3 regions of the Streptomyces sp. CA-210063 genome follow, and region 1 is predicted to be linked to each of the others. Evidence: riboswitches for the same ligand, from Rfam matches in the RefSeq annotation. Region 1 holds a riboswitch; each other region holds the start of a gene.
What was found. Region 1 has a riboswitch for cobalamin ahead of JIX56_RS14425 (ribonucleoside-diphosphate reductase subunit alpha). Riboswitches for the same ligand answer to the same signal wherever they lie in the genome.

Region 1 (6,640 bases):
GGAGGAACGTGCCGCCACCCTCGACGGGCCCGGCCCGGAGCGCCACGTCCGCGGCACCTCCGCGCACGCGCACCGCATCGCCCGCGCCGCCTGATCGACGGGCAGCGCGGGGAAGCCGTCACGCTCAAGTGACCTCGGCGGTCTAGAAGTCCTCGTCCAGGTCGACGGTGCCCTCCACCGCGACCTGGTACGCGGACGGACGCCGCTCGAAGAAGTTGGTCAGCTCCTGGACGCCCTGCAACTCCATGAAGGAGAACGGGTTCTCGGAGCCGTAGACCGGCGCGAAGCCGAGGCGCGTCAGCCGCTGATCGGCGACGCACTCCAGGTACTGCCGCATCGACTCGGTGTTCATGCCCGGCAGGCCGTCACCGCACAGGTCGCGCCCGAACTGCAGCTCGGCCTCCACGGCCTCCTTCAGCATGTCCGTGACCTGCTGCTGGAGCCGGTCGTCGAAGAGCTCCGGCTCCTCCTTGCGCACGGTGTCCACCACCTCGAAGGCGAAGGACATGTGCATCGTCTCGTCGCGGAACACCCAGTTGGTGCCCGTCGCCAGACCGTGCAGCAGGCCCCGGCTGCGGAACCAGTAGACGTACGCGAAGGCGCCGTAGAAGAACAGGCCCTCGATGCACGCGGCGAAGCAGATGAGGTTGAGCAGGAAGCGGCGGCGGTCCGCCTTGGACTCCAGGCGGTCCAGCTTGTCCACCGAGTCCATCCAGGTGAAGCAGAACTCCGCCTTCTCGCGGATGGAGGGGATGTTCTCCACCGCCGCGAAGGCCGCCGTCCGGTCCTCCGGGTCGGGGAGGTAGGTGTCCAGGAGCGTCAAGTAGAACTGGACGTGCACGGCCTCCTCGAAGAGCTGACGGCTCAGGTACAGCCGCGCCTCGGGGGAGTTGATGTGCTTGTACAGCGTCAGCACCAGGTTGTTCGCCACGATCGAGTCGCCCGTCGCGAAGAACGCGACCAGGCGGCCGATCAGGTGCTGCTCGGCTGGGGAGAGCTTCGCGAGGTCGGTGACGTCCGAGTGGAGGTCGACCTCCTCGACGGTCCAGGTGTTCTTGATCGCGTCCCGGTAGCGCTCGTAGAAGTCCGGGTAGCGCATGGGGCGGAGAGTCAGCTCGAAGCCGGGATCGAGGAGATTCTGGTTGCTGGGCATTACTGGCAGGCCTCGCAGGACTCGGGGTTTTCCAGGGAGCAGGCGAGGGCCTCTTCGGAGGTCACCTGCTGGACGGGGATGGTCTTCTCAGGCTGGGTCTGGGTCTGGGCCTGTGCCGCGCGGGCGATGCGGGTCGCCGGGCGGGAGCGCAGGTAGTACGTCGTCTTCAGGCCCGACTTCCAGGCGTACGCGTACATCGAGGAGAGCTTGCCGATGGTCGGCGTCTCCAGGAACAGGTTCAGCGACTGGGCCTGGTCCAGATACGGCGTGCGGGCGGCGGCCATGTCGATCAGGCCGCGCTGCGGGATCTCCCAGGCCGTGCGGTACAGCGCCCGTACATCGGCCGGGATCCACGTGAACTCCTGCACCGAGCCGCCCGAGTCGCGCAGCGCCTCGCGGGTGCGGGCGTCCCAGACGCCCAGCTTCTTCAGGTCTTTCACCAGGTACGAGTTGACCTGGAGGAACTCACCGGACAGGGTCTCGCGCTTGAACAGGTTGGACACCTGCGGCTCGATGCACTCGTACACCCCCGCGATGGACGCGATGGTGGCCGTGGGCGCGATCGCCAGGAGCAGGGAGTTGCGCAGGCCGGTCGACGCGATGCGCTCGCGCAGGGCCGCCCAGCGCTCCGGCCAGGTGAACTCGACGCCGTAGTGGTCGGGGTGCAGCACACCGCGGGCCGTACGGGTCTTCTCCCAGGCCGGCAGCGGGCCGCCCCGCTCGGCGAGGTCGGCGGAGGCCTCGTACGCGGCGAGCATGACGCGCTCGGCGATCCGCGTGGAGAGGGCCTTCGCCTGGGGGGAGTCGAAGGGCAGGCGCAGCTGGAAGAAGACGTCCTGCAGGCCCATCGCGCCGAGGCCGACCGGGCGCCACCTGGCGTTGGAGCGGCCCGCCTGCTCGGTCGGGTAGAAGTTGATGTCGACGACACGGTCGAGGAAGGTGACGGCGGTGCGGACGGTCTCGTCCAGCCGCTCCCAGTCCATGTCGCCCGTCGCCCGGTCGACGAACGCGCCCAGGTTCACCGAACCCAGGTTGCAGACCGCCGTCTCCCCGTCGTCCGTGACCTCCAGGATCTCCGTGCAGAGGTTGGAGGAGTGGACGACATGGCCCGGCTCGGCCGTCTGGTTGGCCGTGCGGTTGGCCGCGTCCTTGAAGGTCATCCAGCCGTTGCCGGTCTGCGCGAGGGTGCGCATCATACGGCCGTACAGATCACGGGCCGGGATGGTCTTCTTCGCCAGGCCGTTCGCCTCCGCCTCGCGGTACGCGGTGTCGAACTCCTCGCCCCACAGGTCGACCAGCTCGGGCACATCGGCCGGGGAGAACAGGGACCACTGCTCGTCGGCGTTCACCCGGCGCATGAACTCGTCCGGGATCCAGTGCGCCAGGTTCAGGTTGTGCGTACGCCGGGCGTCCTCACCGGTGTTGTCGCGCAGCTCCAGGAACTCCTCGATGTCGGAGTGCCAGGTCTCCAGGTAGACCGCGGCCGCGCCCTTGCGCCGGCCGCCCTGGTTCACGGCGGCCACCGAGGCGTCCAGGGTCTTCAGGAATGGCACGATGCCGTTGGAGTGCCCGTTGGTGCCCCGGATCAGCGAACCGCGCGAGCGGATGCGGGAGTACGACAGACCGATGCCGCCGGCGTGCTTCGAGAGGCGGGCCACCTGGTGGTAGCGGTCGTAGATGGAGTCCAGCTCGTCCAGCGGGGAGTCGAGGAGGTAGCAGGACGACATCTGGGGGTGGCGCGTGCCGGAGTTGAAGAGGGTGGGGGAGGAGGGGAGGTAGTCGAGGCGGCTCATGAGCCTGTAGAGCGCGGCGACTTCGTCGACGGCACGGACGGTGTCGTCCTCGGCGAGGCCGGCGGCGACGCGCAGCATGAAGTGCTGGGGCGTCTCGATGACCTTGCGGGTGATCGGGTGCCGGAGCAGATAGCGGCTGTGCAGGGTGCGCAGGCCGAAGTAGCCGAAGCGGTCGTCGCCGGCCGGGTCGATCAGGGCGTCGAGACGCCCGGCGTGGACACGCGTGAACTCCGCCGTGCGGTCGGCGACGAGGCCTTCACGGTGGCCCACCGCGATGGACTCTGTGAACGTCGTGACGCCCTGCGAGGCGGCCTCGGCGCGGATGCCGATGGCCAGCAGCCGGGCGGCCAGCTTCGCATAGGCGGGGTCCTCGGAGATGAGGCCCGCGGCCGCCTCCGTGGCCAGCTCGCGCAGTTCCACGGCCATTTCGGCGGAGGCCGCACGCGAGGACCGGCCGCGCAGCGCGGCGGCGGCGACCCTGCCGGGGTCGGCGTCGGGGAGGTCGGCGGTCAGCTCGGTCAGGGTCCGCAGCAACGCGGTACCGGGACCGTCGGTCTCCGTCGCCGGGGCGGCTGAAGCCAGTTCGGCTGAAACCGGGTCGGCTGGCGCGATGGTCACGTGGGGGCTCTCCCTCGCTGAAGCAAGGGGCCTTGCGGAAGGCAGGCAGCAGCACACGAGCGCACCGGGGCGTCGCGTCCACCGGCCCATTCCACGAGGCCCGGACGTCAGGGCACCCGGACCGGACGGCCGGGCGCACTGTCGGCAGGTGTTCGGACTGAACAGGCGTGCGCGATGGAGATGAACGCACGCAAGTACACCGTTGCGGGACAGTTCCGGATTCGCACCGGATTCCCCTGCGACGACAGCGAGCATGAGCATACATCTAGTGCCGAGGCGCGGCGCCACCCCCACATGTTGTGTCGCATTCGGTTTCCCAGGGTGTCAGAGCGTCAACTCGTAGGTGATCAGCGTGAGGTCGAAGAGGTCGGGGAGGGGCTTCCAGTCGCGCTCGGGTGTGCGAGCGAAGCCCAGGCGTTCGTAGATGCGATGGGCGGCGTGCATGGTCCGCTGGGTCGACAGGACGACGCGTGCACAGCCCTCCACGGCCCGGGCGCGCTCCAGACAGGCCCGTACGAGCGCCTCGCCGGCACCCCGCCCACGCGCTTCCGGAGCGACTGCCAGCATCCGTATCTCGGCCTCTCCCGCACGGGCGATGTCGGCCATGGGGCCGCCCGCCGGGACGAAGGTCACCCCGCCGAGCACCCGGCCGTCCGCCACCGCCACGAGCACCTCGGCCGCGGCGGCCCGCTTCGCCACGTCACGCAACTCGCACAGATACTCGTCGCTCTCTCCGAAGTCCAGCAGTCCGTCGCCGAGGTAGGCCTGTGCGGTGATCTCGCCGAGCGTGGCGTACTCGTCGGGGGAGATCTGCCTGATGGTGATGTCCATGGCTCGCAGTCTGCCGCAGCGGTGGGAAAGCGGGTCCGAGGTTTTCCACAGGGGCGACGACTTGTCCGATGATCAGCCAGGTGCCGCCGCTCGGCAGCGAACCCGCTCAGCCCACCGCAGGCCACCGCGGCAGCGTCGCCACGAAGTCCTCGCTGAAGTCGCGGGTGCCCGGGCCCAGGGCGACGCGGCCGGTGGCGCGCAGGCGGGCGGTCAGGGCGGGGGACTCGGAGTAGTAGACGCGGCGGGCGGCGGCCGGGACGAACACGGTCTGGCCGCGCGTGAGTTCGCTCGCGCACTCCACGACGACGGCGCCCTCGGCGGCCTCGACGAACGCCTCGTCCCCGCAGACCCCCACGGCCAGCGGATCGTGCAGCGGGCAGGTGCCGTCTCCGCCGTGGCGGGTGTAGGCGTCCATGTAGGTGCGCATGAGCCGGGCGGCGAGGGCCGTGCCCGGGCCCGCGGCCTCCAGCGCGGCGAGGTCCGCGGGGCGGAACAGCCAGCGGTGCGAGGCGTCCAGGTCGACCATGGTGAACGGGATGCCGGAGGAGAGGACGATCTCGGCGGCGACGGGGTCGGCCCAGATGTTGAACTCGGCGACCGGGGTGAAGTTTCCCGGCACCTGGGCGGCGCCGCCCATGAACACGAACTTGCCGACGCGGCGGGCGAGGTCCGGGTCCTCCAGCAGTGCGATGGCCACGTTCGTGAGCGGGCCGGTGGCGCATACCGTCAGCTCGCCCTCGTACTCCCGGGAGAGCCGCAGCAGGGCCTGCGCGGACGATTCCGTGGGGTGCGGGGCCGACGAGTCGGGGAGGGTTTCGTGGCCGAGGCCTGCCGGGCCGTGGAAGGCGGAGGCCTCTCGGTAGGGGAGGCGGGACAGGGGGCGGCCCGCGCCTCGGTGTACCGGGACGTCGGCGTCGATGCGTAGGGCTCGGGCCAGGGCGCGGGCGTTGGTGTAGGTCGCCTCGGCGGGGAGGTTGCCGCCGACCGATGTGTAGGCCTTGAGGTCCCAGAGGCCGGTGCCGAGCAGGTACTGCAGGGCTACGGCGTCGTCGATACCGGGGTCGCTGTCCAGGACGATCGGTGTGCGGGCGGTCACATGGCCAGCGTAACCGGATGTCTTTCGCCCCCGCCGCCCCTACCCGTCCCATCCCAGGGGCTGCGCCCCTTCGACCCCCATCCGCGGGTCCGGTGGGGCTTCTCGCGCAGTTCCCCGCGCCCCTGAAAAGCAGGGGCTGCGCCCCGTGCTTTTCGGCCCGCAGGGGCCGTGTCTTTTCAGGGGCGCGGGGAACTGCGCGACCAGCCCCCACCCACCCGCACCCGACATCGCACCCCCTCGGGGTCGAAGGGGCAGCGCCCCTGGGGATGGGACGGGTAGGGGCGGCGGGGGCGAGGAAAGGCCCCGCGCCGCCCCGGAACCCGGCGACGACCTAGTGGCTCGCCCCCGCCGTCGCCGGCGGCAGTTCCACCTGGACGCCCGCGTCGCCCGCGTCCGCCGTGTAGTCCTCCGGCTTGGTCTCGTCGATGCCGTCGGGGGCCTTGGCAGCCCGCAGGACGAAGGTGAGGACCACCGTGACCACGAGGTTGAGGACGAAGGCCGTCAGGCCGATGTAGCCGATCTCGCCGATCCCGGGGATCTCCGCCGAGGAGCCGCCGAAGTGCTTCTGGGTGGGGGAGGCCACGCCGTACGCGGCGATCGTGCCGTAGAGCATGCCGACCGCCCAGCCGGCGATGAGGGCCCAGCGGTGGAACCAGCGGGTGAACAGGCCGCCGACGAGGGCCGGGAAGGTCTGGAGGATCCAGATGCCGCCCAGGAGCTGGAAGTTGATGGCGACCGTCTTGTCCATGGTGAGGACGAAGGCCAGCGCGCCCACCTTCACCAGCAGGGACACCAGCTTGGAGACCTTGGTCTCCTGCGCGGGCGTGGCGTCCGGATTGATGAAGTCCTTGTAGATGTTGCGGGTGAAGAGGTTCGCCGCCGCGATGGACATGATCGCCGCGGGGACCAGCGCTCCGATACCGATGGCGGCGAAGGCGACGCCCGCGAACCAGTCGGGGAACATCGTCTCGAACAGCTGCGGGATGGCGAGCTGGCCGTTCTGCACCTGGATCCCGGCCGCGATCGCCATGAAGCCCAGCAGGGCGAGCAGGCCCAGCATCAGCGAGTACAGCGGCAGGATCGTGGTGTTGCGGCGGATGACCTCGCGGCTCCTGGACGACAGCGTCGCCGTGATCGAGTGCGGGTACA
Region 2 (6,640 bases), 6.7 Mb from region 1:
CCGTGCCCGAGGAGACCCCCGAGTTCCTGGCCCTCGCCGCCGACAGCGACCTGGTCGCCGGGGTCGTCGGCTGGACCGACCTCACCTCTCCCGATGTCGCCGACGCTCTCGCCAAGCTGCGGGAAGGGCCGGGCGGCGAGTACCTGGTGGGCATCCGCCACCAGGTACAGGGCGAACCGGACCCGCGCTGGCTGGTGCGCCCGGACGTCACCAGGGGCCTGTCCGCCGTCGCCGACGCGGGACTCGTCTACGACCTCCTGGTCACACCCCACCAGCTCCCGGCCGCCGTGGAGGCGGCGGCCCGGCTCCCCGAACTCACCTTCGTCCTGGACCACTTGGGGAAGCCACCCATCGCCTCCGGCGAACTGGAGCCATGGGCGGGGGAGATACGGCGGCTCGCCGCCCTGCCGAACACCGTGTGCAAACTCTCCGGCCTGGTCACGGAGGCCGACTGGACCTCCTGGTCCGTCGCGGACCTCGTCCCGTACGCCGACACCGTGCTCGACGCCTTCGGCCCCGGGCGGCTGATGTTCGGCTCGGACTGGCCCGTCTGCCTGCTCGCCTCCGACTACGTGGAAGTCATCGACGTGGCCGAGTCGTTGGTGTCCGCGGTGAGCCTCGCCGAAGACCGGGAGGTCTTCGGGGGCACCGCGATCCGCACCTACGGCCTGCGGATCTGAAGCGGCCTCGCCGGAAACTCAGCCGTCGGCCGGTAGCGGGGGAGCGGTGTGCGCCCCCGCCATGGCGGCCAGCTCCTCCGGCGTACGCGGACCGGGCTCCTCACCCGTCAACAGCCCCTGTTCGCGCAGCAGTCGAGCGACCGCGATGCCCCACGGGAGCCGTAGCCCCGCCTGCTGGAGGAGGTCCGTGCGGGCGAGCATCGCGGCCACCGGGCCCGTGCGGGCGCCCGACGGAGTGAGCAGCGCCGCGTCGTCGGCCCACCGCAGGGCGAGGTCGACGTCGTGCGTGGCCATCACGACGGTGGTGCCGGACCGGCGCAGCTCCTCCAGCGTGGCGAGAAGCCGCTCCTGGCCGTCGGGGTCGAGCCCGGCGGTCGGCTCGTCGAGGATCAGGACCCGGGGCCGCATCGCGACCGCGCCGGCGATGGCGGTCCGCTTGCGCTGCCCGTAGGAGAGCAGATGGGTGGGCCGGTCGGCGAGGGCGCTGATCCCGAGCGCGCCGAGCGCCTCCTCCACCCGGGCCCGCACCTGCGCGTCGGACAGCCCGAGGTTCAGCGGCCCGAACGACACGTCCTGCGCGACGGACGCCGCGAACAACTGGTCGTCCGGGTCCTGGACGACCAACTGGACGGTCGTCCGCAGCCGGGTCAGACCCTTGCGGTCGTACGTCACCGGCCGCCCCTGGACCGCCAACTCGCCCGAACGGGGCCGCAGTCCACCGCTGAGCAGCCGCATCAGCGTGGTCTTGCCGCTGCCGTTGCGGCCCAGCAGGGCGAGCGCGCGCCCCTCGTGCACCGCGAAGTCGAGATCGCTGAGCACGGCCGGGCCGTCCTCGTACGCGAAGGACGCGCCCCGTAGGGCGACCAGCACGGGCTCGCTCATGTCAGCGGCCTTTCCAGGACGAATCCAGTACGAAGGTGAGGGCGGCCACGGCCGCGAGCAGGGCGACACTGGCCGCGGTGAAGCGGGCGGAGACCCGGGCCTCGGGCACCAGGACGCGCAGGGTGCCGTCGTACCCCCGTCCGGCCAGCCCGGTCTGGAGGCGAGCCGCCCGGTCGAAGGCCCGTACGAACGCGGTGGCGCCCAGCCCGGCGAGGGAACGCCAGGTGGCGGCCCGTGTGGTGTGCCCCAGCCGGGCCGCCTGCGCCTCCCGGATCCGGCGCACCGAGTCCAGGAGAAGGAAGCTCATGCGGTACGTGACCAGCGCGACGTCCACGACCGGTGCGGGCACCCCGGCCTTCACCAGCCGGGGCAGCAGGTCCGACATGGGCGTGGTGAAGGCGAACAGCAGGACGCCGAGGGAGGCGGCCGAGGTGCGCAGCAGCAGCTCCCCGGCGCGGACCGGACCGCCCTCGGCCAGGGTGACGAACCCGTCGGGCCCGCCCACTTGGACCAGCAGGGGCAGCGCCCCGGTCACGCAGAAGCCCAGCGGCACCCGATAGGCGCGCCACAGCCGACGGCCGGGGACGCCCGCCGGGCCCAGCAGCACGGCGAGGGCGGTCAGCAGCACGAGGGCGGCGCCGGGCCAGGGTGGCAGGGAGATCGCGAGGACCGTGAGACCTAGTCCGAGCAAGGCCTTGTCCACGGGGTGGCGGCGGCGCCAGCGACTGCTGTGCGCCGCCGCGTCGATCGGCAGCACGCGGGATCAGACCCGGCCCGCGGTGGACTCGGCGGCGCCACCGGGCGGGCCTTCGTCACCGGTCGCGGTCCTGGCGGTCGCGGCCGCCGCCGTCGCGCTCACCGCGGTCGCCTCGCTCGTGGTGGTGTTCCCGGCCGCGTCCAGTCGCGCCCGGGCTCGCGCCTCGCCCTGGCGCCGGCCCCGGCGCACACCGAAGTAGTAGGCGAGGACGCCCGCGCCCAGCGCGGCCTGGAGGGAGAAGAGCGCCGACTCGATCTCACCGGACGGCGGCTCGTACAAGGGGGAGAACCAGGGCTCGTAGTCCGGCTCGATCTCGGTGATCGCCGTCTCCGCCTCGCCGTCGGAGCCCGTGAACGGCTCCTCCTTGTGGTCGCCGAGGCCGAGGGCCAGCGGCAGGACGGCGAGCGCGGCCACGACGATCAGCAGCAGGGCGTTGATCTTCGTGTTGCGGTTCATCGGGCCACCGCCTCGGTCTCGTCGGTCTCGGTCCGGTCCTGCTTGCCGGTCAGGAGCACGCCGAGCCGGGTCAGTTCGCCCTTGCTCGACTGCACCAGCAGACGCATCACCAGCACGGTGAGGAGACCCTCGCTCACCGCGAGCGGGATCTGGGTGACGGCGAAGATCGAACCGAACTTGCCGAGCGCGCCGAGGAAGCCGCTGCTCGGGTCGGGGAACGCGAGCGCCAGCTGCACGCTGGTGACGCAGTAGGTGACCAGGTCGGCGACGAACGCGCCGAAGAACACCGTGACCATCAGCGGCACGCCGAACCGCCGCAGCAGCCGGTAGACGCCGTAACCCGCCCACGGCCCGGCGATCGCCATCGAGAAGACGTTGGCGCCGAGCGTGGTCAGGCCGCCGTGCGCGAGCAGCAGGGCCTGGAAGAGCAGGGTGATGGTGCCCAGCACCGCCATGATCGGTGGCCGGAACAGGATGGCGCCCAGGCCGGTGCCGGTGGGGTGGGAGCAACTCCCGGTCACCGACGGGAGCTTCAGCGCGGACAGGACGAAGGTGAAGGCCCCCGAGGCACCGAGCAGCAGTGTGCTCTCGGGATGCTCCCTGACCTCACGGGTGAGTGACCGTACTCCGTGGACGACGAACGGCGCGGACGCGACCCCCCAGGCGATCGCGTGCGCCGGAGGAAGGAAACCCTCGGCTATGTGCATGGCTCAGCAGACCCTCTCCAGCACCTCGTGGATGGTTGACGCGCCTTGGCCGGTCTCCTGGCTTACGGGTGACACCGCCCGTGCTCCGCCTTCCCGGGTCTAGGACCCAGTGGCTGTCCGTGAGGACTGGAGCCGGACTTCCCGATCACAGTGGCGAGGGCCGCACCGGCATCACACCGGATTTCCCGTTCACCAAGGCGTGGTGACAGTAGTGCCCGCACAAGGGCGCTGACAAGCGGAGCCGGGGGCGCGAAAGCGATGGTGAACAGCACACACCCCGGCGCACACCCCTTGCGTCACCTGCGGCACACACCACCGGGGAGAGCGGACGCCCTTGCCTGGATACGACGGCTTTGCCGGTGCGCCGGCTCCTCCCGTGGGGCCCGATCGCCCTCCCGGTGGGGCCCGATCGCCCTCCCGGCGGGGCCGGACCGCCCTCCCGGTACGGCCCCGGCCGCCCTTGGCCGGGCCCCTCGCCCTGCGCTTGAATGCAGCCTTCACCCATCGGCACAAGGGAGTCAGCTGTGCACCGCCCGACCTTGGCACCCAGCACACGCCGTCTCGGCGTTCTCACCGCCGTCGTGTTGGCGGTCACCGTCGCCACCGCGGGACCGGCCGCGGCCCACACGGAGGTCGAGGCGGAGGGCGCCCGGGCCCTCGACCAGAACGTCGAACTGACCTTCTTCGCGGAGTCGGAGTCCTCCTCCGCCGGCATCACCAAACTGGAGGTGATCCTGCCCGAGGGCATCGTCCCCGCCGACATCACCTACGACAAGGGACCCGACGGCTGGAAGTTCGCCCCCACCAGCCGGGGCTGGACGGTCTCCGGTGAGAAGCTCCCGGTGGGGGAGGACGCCGAATACGCCGTCACCGTACGACAGCTGCCCGACGCGAAGTCCCTGGTCTTCAAGACGCTGCAGTCCTACAGCGACGGCAAGGTGGACCGCTGGATCGAGCTCGACGGCGAGGAGGGCGGGGACGGCCACGGCCACGGTCACCCGGCGCCCCGCCTGGACCTGAAGGCCGCCGCCCCCGGCGCCCAACCCGTGAGCCCCAGCCCTTCGGAGGAGCCCACGACGGCCGCCCCCTCGACCGCCCCGGCCACCGGCACACCGACCCCGTCCGCGAAGCCCGCGGCGGACGGCACCAAGGACGACGACGGCATGTCCCTCGCCGTGCCCCTCGGCATCGGCGCGGGCGTCCTCGTACTCGGCGCGGGAGTGTGGTGGTTCAGGAGCCGCCGGGGCGGGACCGCCTGACCGACGCCTCGGCCGGAAGCACCTGACCTGACCGAAAGCTGACGGAGCTCTACCGCAGCGCCATGACGAACCCGGCCGTCCCGCCGAGGCTCGGCATACGAATCGGTCTCGATCCGTGGCTCCACCTGGGGCGCCGACAGCGATCACGCCATCATGAGCGCATGACCCGGCCACCACTCCCTCTCCACACACCCGAGTGGTTCACGGCCGACGACTCGACCCTGAACGTGGCCCTCGTGTACCCGATGCAGGGCCCCGCCGGAATCTTCGGACCCACCTGCGGGGCCTGCGCGCGGCTGGCCGCCGAGGAGGTCAACAAGGCCGGGGGAGTGCTGGGCAAGGAGCTGCGGCTGATCGAGGTCGACGGCGGGGCCGAGCCGTGGCGCGTCGCGGAGGACGTCGAGGCCCTGGTCGCCTCGGGCGCGGTGCAGGGCGTCACCGGCTGGCACATCTCCTCGGTGCGGCAGGCGGTGGCCCCGCGTGTCGCGCACCGGGTGCCGTACGTCTACACGGCCCTGTACGAGGGCGGGGAGCGCACCGAGGGCGTCTTCATGACCAGCGAGACGCCTTCCTGGCAGCTGCTGCCCGCGATGCGTCTGCTCGCCGAGTCTCGCGGGGTGCGCCGTTGGTTCGTCGTCGGCAACAACTACGTGTGGCCCCGGCACACCGCCCGCGCCGCCCGCGGGTACGCGCGTGAGTCCCGGGGCCGCGTCTGTGGTGAGGCGTATCTGCCGCTCGGCACCGACGACTTCTCGGGGGTACTGCGACGCATCGAGCGGGCCGACGCCGACGGGGTCCTGATGCTCCTGGTCGGCAGTGACGCGGTCCGCTTCAACCGGGCCTTCGCCGCCTGGGGGCTCGACCAGCGGTCGCTGCGGCTGAGCACGCTGATGGACGAGAACATGCTGCTGGGCAGTGGCGCGGAAGCCACCCTCGACCTCTACAGCACGGCCGGGTTCTTCGCCTCGCTCGCCGACCAGAACACCATGGACTTCCACGGCCAGTACGCCGGCCGCTTCGGCCTGGAGGCACCGACCCCCGGCAGTCTCGGCGAGTCCTGCTACGAGGGCGTCCTGCTCCTCGCCGCGCTCGTCGAACGGGCGCGCGCCCTGGACGTCGCCGCGATCGGGGCGGCCGCCGACAGCGTCTCCTACGAGGGGCCGCGCGGTCTGCTGGGCCTGGACGGACGGCATGTGCGCCAGCGCATCTACCTGGCGCGGGCGGACGGGTACGACTTCAACGTCCTCGCCCAGCTGCGCGCTCCGCACGACCTGCGCTGACCCTGCCCTGGCCGTCGGTGGTCCCGCCCTCCAGGGTCCGGGCCAGCCGGTCCAGCAGCAGTTCCAGCCGCTTGCCGTCCTCCTCGGAGTGCAGCGGCCCCAACTCGGCCCAGTCCGCCCGTACTTCACGGGCCAACAGCTGCCGGCGCTCCATCCCCCTCGGAGTCAGGTGGGCGAGGACACGGCGCCGGTCGGTGGGATCGACGCGGCGGAACACCAGGTTCTGGTCGACGAGTTGGTCGATCAGCTTGGTCAGGCTCGGTGCCGGCAGGAAGGCATGCTCGGCGAGGGCCGTCATGTTGTGGCCCTGTCCGTCGGAGAGCAGGTCGAGGACCCGCCACGCCTCGACGGAGCAGTCGAACTCGTCGAGCACGGACTGGACTCGGCGCATGGACAGGCGCTCGGCACGGGTCAGCAGTTGGAGCAGTTCCTCGGGCCGTCTCGCCATCGCCACTCCTCAACTCGCCTTCGACCGCTGCGCTCCTGACATCGTAAACCAGGAGCACATCCTTTCTGTGGAAACTAACGAATCCTTCGCGACCTCAAAAAATACTTCCTCAGGAAACTGTTCTTCAATTGCCACGAAACGCAAGGGAAACAGTTTCCTCGCAGGCTGTGG
Region 3 (6,640 bases), 4.9 Mb from region 1:
CCTCCCAGGCCCGCTTGCCCCCCAGCAGCCGTACGACGGCGATGTCCGCACCCTCGACGAGACCCGGCAGTTCGTCCGTCACATCCACCCGGGTCGGATTCCCGATCCGGTACGAGGCGCCGACCGCGGCCCTGGCCGCCAACAGGTCCGTGTCGGCGGTCGACAACAACAACACTGTGCTCATGCGGGCGCTCCCGGTGGAATGAAAGGCAGTCCTGTGGGCGTGCCCGACTCGATGAGCCGCCAGAGCGCGTCCGTGTCCGCGTGTTCCTCGATCAGATCGCCGAGCCGGTCCAACTGCTCCTCGCGCAGTGCGGCGAACGACGTGTCGGCGGCTGGCACGAAACGCCGCCCGGCGGCGGCCGCCACCTCGCGCAGAAAGGCCCGCCGGAACCCGTCCGACTCCAGCGACCCGTGCCAGTGCGTGCCCCAGGTCTGCCCGACCCGGCACCCGTCCAAGAAGGGGTCACCGCCGACGACTTCGGCGACCCCGTGATGGATCTCGTAGCCGTCGACCCGCTCCCCGAGGGCCTCCCCGACGGGCCGCGTCAGCGTCTTCTCCCGCGCGAACCGCACGCGGACGGGAAGGAGTCCGAGCCCTTCGACATGGCCTCGGCGGCTCTCGACCTCGTCCTCGATGTGCTCGCCGAGCACCTGGAACCCACCGCAGATGCCGAGAGTCGGCCGCCCCTCCGCGGCCCTGCGCAGGAGGGCGTCGGCGAGCCCCCGCTCCCGCAGCCACTCCAGCGCCCTGACCGTCCCCCGGGTCCCCGGCACGACGACGAGGTCGGCGTCGGCCAGCTCCTCGGCCCGGTCCACGAACCGGACGACGACACCGGGTTCGGCGGCGAGCGCGTCCACATCGGTGAAGTTGGACATCAGCGGAATCGCGCACACCGCGACCCGCAGCACGTCCTCCCCGACGGGCGGCGCGACATTCGACTCCCGGACCGTCCCCCGCAGCGAGACCCGAAGTCCGTCCTCCTCGTCGATCCCGAGCCCGTGCCGGAAGGGCAGCACGCCGTACGTGTGCCGCCCGGTGAGCCCGTGCAGCATGTCGAGCCCCGGCTCCAGCAGGGAGACGTCCCCCCGGAACTTGTTGACGAGGAACCCGGCGATGAGCGCCTGGTCCTCGGGGGACAGCAGCGCGAGGGTCCCGAAGAAGGACGCGAAAACCCCACCACGATCGATGTCGCCCACGACGAGCACGGGAAGCCCGGCATTCCGGGCGATCCCCATGTTGACGATGTCGGTCCGCCGGAGATTGATCTCGGCAGGACTGCCCGCCCCCTCACAGATCACCGCGTCATACGTGCCCCGCAACTCGGCGAGACAGTCCAGCACGGTCCCGAGCAGCCGCTGCTGCCGCCCGCCGTGATACCCACGCGCGCTCATCTCGCCCACCGGTTTGCCCATGAGCACGACCTGACTGCTCTGGTCGCCCCCCGGCTTCAGCAGCACGGGATTCATCAACGCCGTCGGCTCGACCCGACAAGCCTGCGCCTGCATCGCCTGCGCCCGCCCGATCTCGGCGCCTTCCCTCGTCACGAAGGAGTTCAGCGACATGTTCTGCGCCTTGAACGGCGCGACCTTGACCCCCCGCCGCACCAGCCACCGACAGATCCCGGCGGTGACGACACTCTTCCCGGCATCGGAGGTGGTCCCGGCGACGAGCAGTCCACCGCCGGTGGAACGACTGCCGCTCATGAGTCCCCCTCCGCCGGCTTCGCGAACCGCCCCCGCAGCACCGCCGCACCCGCACTGACCCCCAACGCCAGCCAACTCACCCGCCGGGACAACCGAGCAGCCCGCTCGATGTCCCCCACGGCCACGGCCCGCCCCTCCCCATTCAGCACAGGCCGATGCTCAACCCGCCCCCCATACGACAACGTGCCCCCCAACCGCACACCGAGCGCCCCCGCGAACGACGCCTCCACAGGCCCCGCATTGGGACTCGGATGCTTCCCCGCATCCGCCCGCCAAGCCCGAACGGCCCCCCGCGTATCCCCACCCGCGGCCGCGGCCAACACCGCGGTGAGCCGAGCCCCGGGCCACCCCGCCACATCGTCCAGCCGAGCCGAAGCCCACCCGTACCGCCGATAACGCGACGACTTGTGCCCGACCATGGCATCCAGCGTGTTGACGGCCCGGAACCCCACAAGCCCCGGCACCCCACCGACGGCGCCCCACACGAGCGCCCCCACCACCGCGTCCGACGTGTTCTCGGCGACGGACTCCACGACAGCCCGCGCGATCCCGTCCGAGTCGAGCGCCTGAGGGTCCCGCCCGCACAGATGAGGCAGCCGGGCCCGCGCGCCCTCGATGTCCCCGGCTTCGAGGAACCGCCCCACGGCCCGGGCCTCCCGCACGAGCGAAGTCCCCCCGACGACGGCCCAGGTGGCGGCACCGGTCAACGCCACGGAGGCGGCACGCGACGGCCGTACGGCGGACGCGGCGACGGCACCGAGCGCCGCAGCGCCACCGGCGCACACGACGGTGTGCAGCGCGCCCCACCCCCGGTGGTCCCGCCACAGCACCCGCTCCACGGCACCCGCCGCCCGCCCGAACGCGGCGACCGGATGCCCCCGGCGCGGATCACCGAGCAGCAGATCACCGAGGAGCCCGGCGGCGGCGCCGCACGCGAAGACGCGATCGGCACGCACGGGTTCAGCCGATCGCGGGGTCGGGCAGGGACCAGGTGCTGAAACTCAAGTGGCAGCCGCGCATGGCGATATGTCCTCACTCAGGGTGTCCACGCCCTGGTTCGACGAGACCGACGGCGAGAGTTCCTGGCTCCCGGGATGGTTCTTCCCCGGTGACAGTGGCGGGACCGCGCCGGAATCGCACCGGCTTCCTCTCCTGCCGTCGTACATGGCCCCGGCAGTCCACCACGCCCTTGGAAGACCCGTCAACTTGCTGTTGACCTGCGGTGGAACGGTGTGCTGAGCCCCACACCCGCTGAAATCCCGTCAGACGCCCGAATCGGCGGAGCGGGCGGATCGTGAAGTTGGGGGTGCTTTCCGTCGGGGGTGGGCGCCTTGGCCGCGCTTCTCGTACCGAGTGGTGAAATACACGGTCTCGTCTGGCTGGTGGTGACCGTACTCGGCGCCGCCGGGGCCGGCCTGTGGTGGGGGCCGACCCCGGTCACGGAACGGCTCCGGGTCCTGAACCGGGCGCTGGGGGAGGCTCGGCCCCAGCGCCCGCACCACCGCTGACGTGGGGTTTCCGGTCTCAGGTCATGATCAGGGAAATTCCGTACGCCACGGCCGCCGCGCACAGCGCGAAGCACACGTACGCCCCGGTGGTCGCGAGCGCCACCGAGTCGCCCCGGGTTGACGCTTCCTCCCGCTTGGAGAGGCCGACGATGCCCAGGGTGAAGAGGCCGACGAGGGCCACGGTGACCACGAGGCTGACTCCGAAGACGGAGCCGAGGGCTGCCCAGTCGATGTGCATGGTGGTGATCTTCCTCAGGGAGTCGCGGGGCTCAGACGGCGGGCGTCGGCGTGGGCGGGTTCGTCGAGGCCGTGGTCTCGGCGGCGGTCGCGGCCGCGGGGGCCGGAATGGTCGCCGTGAGGTCCGCGACCACCGGGCCGGCCGGCGGCGTCACCGCTGCCATCGCCGTGGTCACCACTCCGGGCGTCTCCTCGGCGTCGTTCACATTGGTGTGGTCGACCACCTCGCGGCGCGAGAGCACCCAGATGGCGGCGCTGGAGGCGATGAGGAAGACCGCGACGACGGCCGTGCCCCAGGTGCCGAAGGACGTGACCCACTCGGCGAGCGCGGCGACCAGCGCGGCGGCCGGCAGGGTCAGCCCCCAGGCGACGAACATCCGGGTCGCGGTCGACCAGCGGACCACACCGCCCTTGCGGCCGAGGCCCGCGCCCATCACGGCACCGGAGACCGAGTGCGTGGTGGAGAGGGAGAAGCCGAGGTGCGAGGAGGCCAGGATGACCGTGGCCGCGCTGGTCTGGGCGGCGAAGCCCTGCTGCGGCTGGAGGTCGGTCAGACCCTTGCCCATCGTGCGGATGATGCGCCAGCCGCCCAGGTAGGTGCCGAGCGCGATGGCCATACCGGCGGAGACGATGACCCACACCGGCGGGTCGGAGTCGGGTGCGAGGGCGCCGCCGGCGACCAGGGCCAGGGTGATGATGCCCATCGTCTTCTGGGCGTCGTTCGTACCGTGGGCCAGCGAGACCAGGCCCGCGGAGGCGATCTGACCGGCGCGGTAGCCCTTGCCGGAGGCCTTCTCGCTCGTGTGCTTCCCGAGCCCGTACGTCAGCCGGGTGGCGAACATCGCCGCGATGCCGGCGACCAGCGGGGCCGCGACGGCGGGGATCAGCACCTTGGTGACGAGGACGTCACCGTGCACCGCGCCCGCGCCGGCCGAGGCGATGGTGGCGCCGATGAGACCGCCCATCAGGGCGTGCGAGGAACTGGAGGGGAGCCCGACGAGCCAGGTCAGCAGGTTCCAGAGGATGGCGCCGACGAGCGCCGCGAATATGACCTCTGGCTGTATGCCGGACTCGTCGACGAGCCCCTTGGAGATGGTGTTGGCGACCTCTATGGAAAGGAACGCGCCGACAAGGTTGAGCACGGCGGACATGGCGACCGCGACCTTGGGCTTCATGGCGCCGGTCGAGATGGTGGTGGCCATCGCGTTGGCGGTGTCGTGGAAACCGTTCGTAAAATCGAACGCGAGCGCAGTGATCACTACGATCGCGAGGATCAGCGAGAAGTTTTCCATTTACCCGGGCTTCTTTTGGACGTCAGTGGCACGTGGACCGTAGGCAACCTGGATGAACGGAAGATGAACTAGGACAGGCTTGCGGGTGTAGTGAATGAGGTGCCGCCGCTCCGCCTGTGCGCCGACGCAGGCGGCGAGCCCGGCGGAGCGACAGCCCCCGTGTTCGAACTGAGGTGGAATACCGAGGTCCGCTACCCCTTGGCGAACTCCTTCAGCCGGCCCATGGACCCGTTGAAGAGATTCTGGTCACCCGGCAGGCGCCCGCTGCCGTTGTCGTACTGCCAGATCGTCCAGAACTTCCACCCCGCGGGCAGTTCTCCCGCCCCCGCGGAGTTGTACCGGGCCAGCCACAGCGCGTGGTTCCCGCCGAAGGCCGCGCTGTTGCCGGTGCAGGTCTTCCACCAGTGGGTGGTCGTGTAGATCACCGGACGACGGCCGGTGAGGCGCTTGACCTCGTCGCTGAACGACTTGATCCAGCCGACCATCCTGCTGTTGCTCAGGCCGTAGCACTTCTTCTTCCTGTCGTACGGGTTGTACTCGATGTCGAGCGCCGGCGGCAGCGTCCAGCCGTCCGCGCGCCAGCCGCCGCCGTTGTTCACGAAGTAGCGGGCCTGGGCCTTGCCGGACGACCTGTTCGGCACCGCGAAGTGGTAGGCGCCGCGGACCAGGCCCGCGTTCCGCGAACCGTTGTACTGCTGGCCGAAGTACGGGTTGCGGTAGGTGGTGGACTCGGTCGCCTTGACGTAGACGAACCGGGCGCCCTTCGACTTCGCGCTCGACCAGTTGACCTTCTTCTGGTGCGAGGAGACGTCGTGCCCCTCGGGCTTGGCGGCGGCCGAGACAGGGATCTCGACGAGAGCTGTCCCCCCTAGGGCGAGCGCGGCGACGGAGGCCGCGAACACGCGGTTGCGACGACGGGACGGCTTGAGATCACGGGCCATGTTTTCCCCCCGGAATGGCGAATTGTGCGACAAAACAACCGGAGATTACTGGAAGATCCCCGAAACGCGGTCGATCACCGGCCAATCACCAACACCGGGTGATGTATGCGTATATGAGCTCTTCCGAAGGCCCGTCCTCCGCCCTGCAGTGCCCGCGCCCGGGACCCTTCCTCGCCGTCCGCCTGGCAGGATCACGGCATGGCTGAGCAGCGGCGCACCGCCCGGGACGAGCGGGGCACGGGTGAGGACGCACAGGATGCGCGCAACGTACGGCGACGGGGTGTGCCGGACGACGTGGCGCGCGCGTGGGACGAACTCGTCGCGACGGCCCGCCGGACGGTGACCGAGGGGCTGGTCGTCGGCACCTCCGGCAATGTGTCCGTACGCGTGGGCGACACCGTCCTGGTCACACCGACGGGCGTGCCGTACGACCGCCTGACCCCGGACGACGTGACGGGCGTCGACCTCTTGGGCCGGCAGGTCCTCGGCACGCTCCGCCCGACGAGCGAACTCCCCATGCACCTGGCGATCCACACCACCACCGACGCCCGCGCCGTCGTGCACACCCACGCCGTCCACGCGACCGCCGTCTCCACCCTCGTGAGCGAGCTGCCGCTGATCCACTACATGTCCGCCGCCCTCGGCGGACCCGTCCGGGTCGCCCCCTATGCGACCTACGGCACCCCGGAGTTGGCCGAGAACATGCTCCGCGCTTTGACGGACCGCACCGCTTGCCTCCTCCAGAACCACGGCACGATCACCTACGGAGACACCCTCTCCGAGGCCTACGACCGCACGGCCCAACTCGAATGGATGTGCCAGGTCTGGCTGACGGCATCCTCCGTACCGGGCCTCACCCCGAACCTGCTCACCCACGCACAGGTGGCGGAGGTGGGGGAGCGGCTGCGGGGCTATGGGCAGCCGGGACAGGGGACCGCCGGCGGGCCCGGAGCGC

Region 2: it holds a riboswitch for cobalamin, as region 1 does, so the genes downstream of both, JIX56_RS44015 (energy-coupling factor ABC transporter permease) here and JIX56_RS14425 (ribonucleoside-diphosphate reductase subunit alpha) in region 1, are expected to answer to the same signal.
Region 3: it holds a riboswitch for cobalamin, as region 1 does, so the genes downstream of both, JIX56_RS36235 (cobalamin biosynthesis protein) here and JIX56_RS14425 (ribonucleoside-diphosphate reductase subunit alpha) in region 1, are expected to answer to the same signal.

The regions. Positions count from the first base shown of each region.
Region 1 covers NZ_CP102512.1:3,377,632-3,384,271, reverse strand. The annotation lists gene JIX56_RS14435 (hypothetical protein) at 1-94, shown strand, start outside; gene JIX56_RS14430 (ribonucleotide-diphosphate reductase subunit beta) at 143-1,153, opposite strand; gene JIX56_RS14425 (ribonucleoside-diphosphate reductase subunit alpha) at 1,153-3,564, opposite strand; cobalamin riboswitch at 3,691-3,825, opposite strand; gene JIX56_RS14420 (GNAT family N-acetyltransferase) at 3,889-4,395, opposite strand; gene JIX56_RS14415 (nucleoside hydrolase) at 4,502-5,491, opposite strand; gene mctP (monocarboxylate uptake permease MctP) at 5,823-6,640, opposite strand, start outside.
Region 2 covers NZ_CP102512.1:10,104,138-10,110,777, forward strand. The annotation lists gene JIX56_RS43995 (amidohydrolase family protein) at 1-680, shown strand, start outside; gene JIX56_RS44000 (energy-coupling factor ABC transporter ATP-binding protein) at 699-1,562, opposite strand; gene cbiQ (cobalt ECF transporter T component CbiQ) at 1,564-2,319, opposite strand; gene JIX56_RS44010 (energy-coupling factor ABC transporter substrate-binding protein) at 2,326-2,775, opposite strand; gene JIX56_RS44015 (energy-coupling factor ABC transporter permease) at 2,772-3,482, opposite strand; cobalamin riboswitch at 3,513-3,694, opposite strand; gene JIX56_RS44020 (DUF1775 domain-containing protein) at 3,971-4,741, shown strand; gene JIX56_RS44025 (substrate-binding domain-containing protein) at 4,903-6,021, shown strand; gene JIX56_RS44030 (MarR family winged helix-turn-helix transcriptional regulator) at 5,978-6,469, opposite strand.
Region 3 covers NZ_CP102512.1:8,296,702-8,303,341, forward strand. The annotation lists gene cobN (cobaltochelatase subunit CobN) at 1-184, opposite strand, end outside; gene JIX56_RS36230 (cobyric acid synthase) at 181-1,707, opposite strand; gene JIX56_RS36235 (cobalamin biosynthesis protein) at 1,704-2,663, opposite strand; cobalamin riboswitch at 2,762-2,905, opposite strand; gene JIX56_RS36240 (hypothetical protein) at 3,039-3,215, shown strand; gene JIX56_RS36245 (hypothetical protein) at 3,232-3,453, opposite strand; gene JIX56_RS36250 (inorganic phosphate transporter) at 3,485-4,744, opposite strand; gene JIX56_RS36255 (lysozyme) at 4,936-5,685, opposite strand; gene JIX56_RS36260 (class II aldolase/adducin family protein) at 5,884-6,640, shown strand, end outside.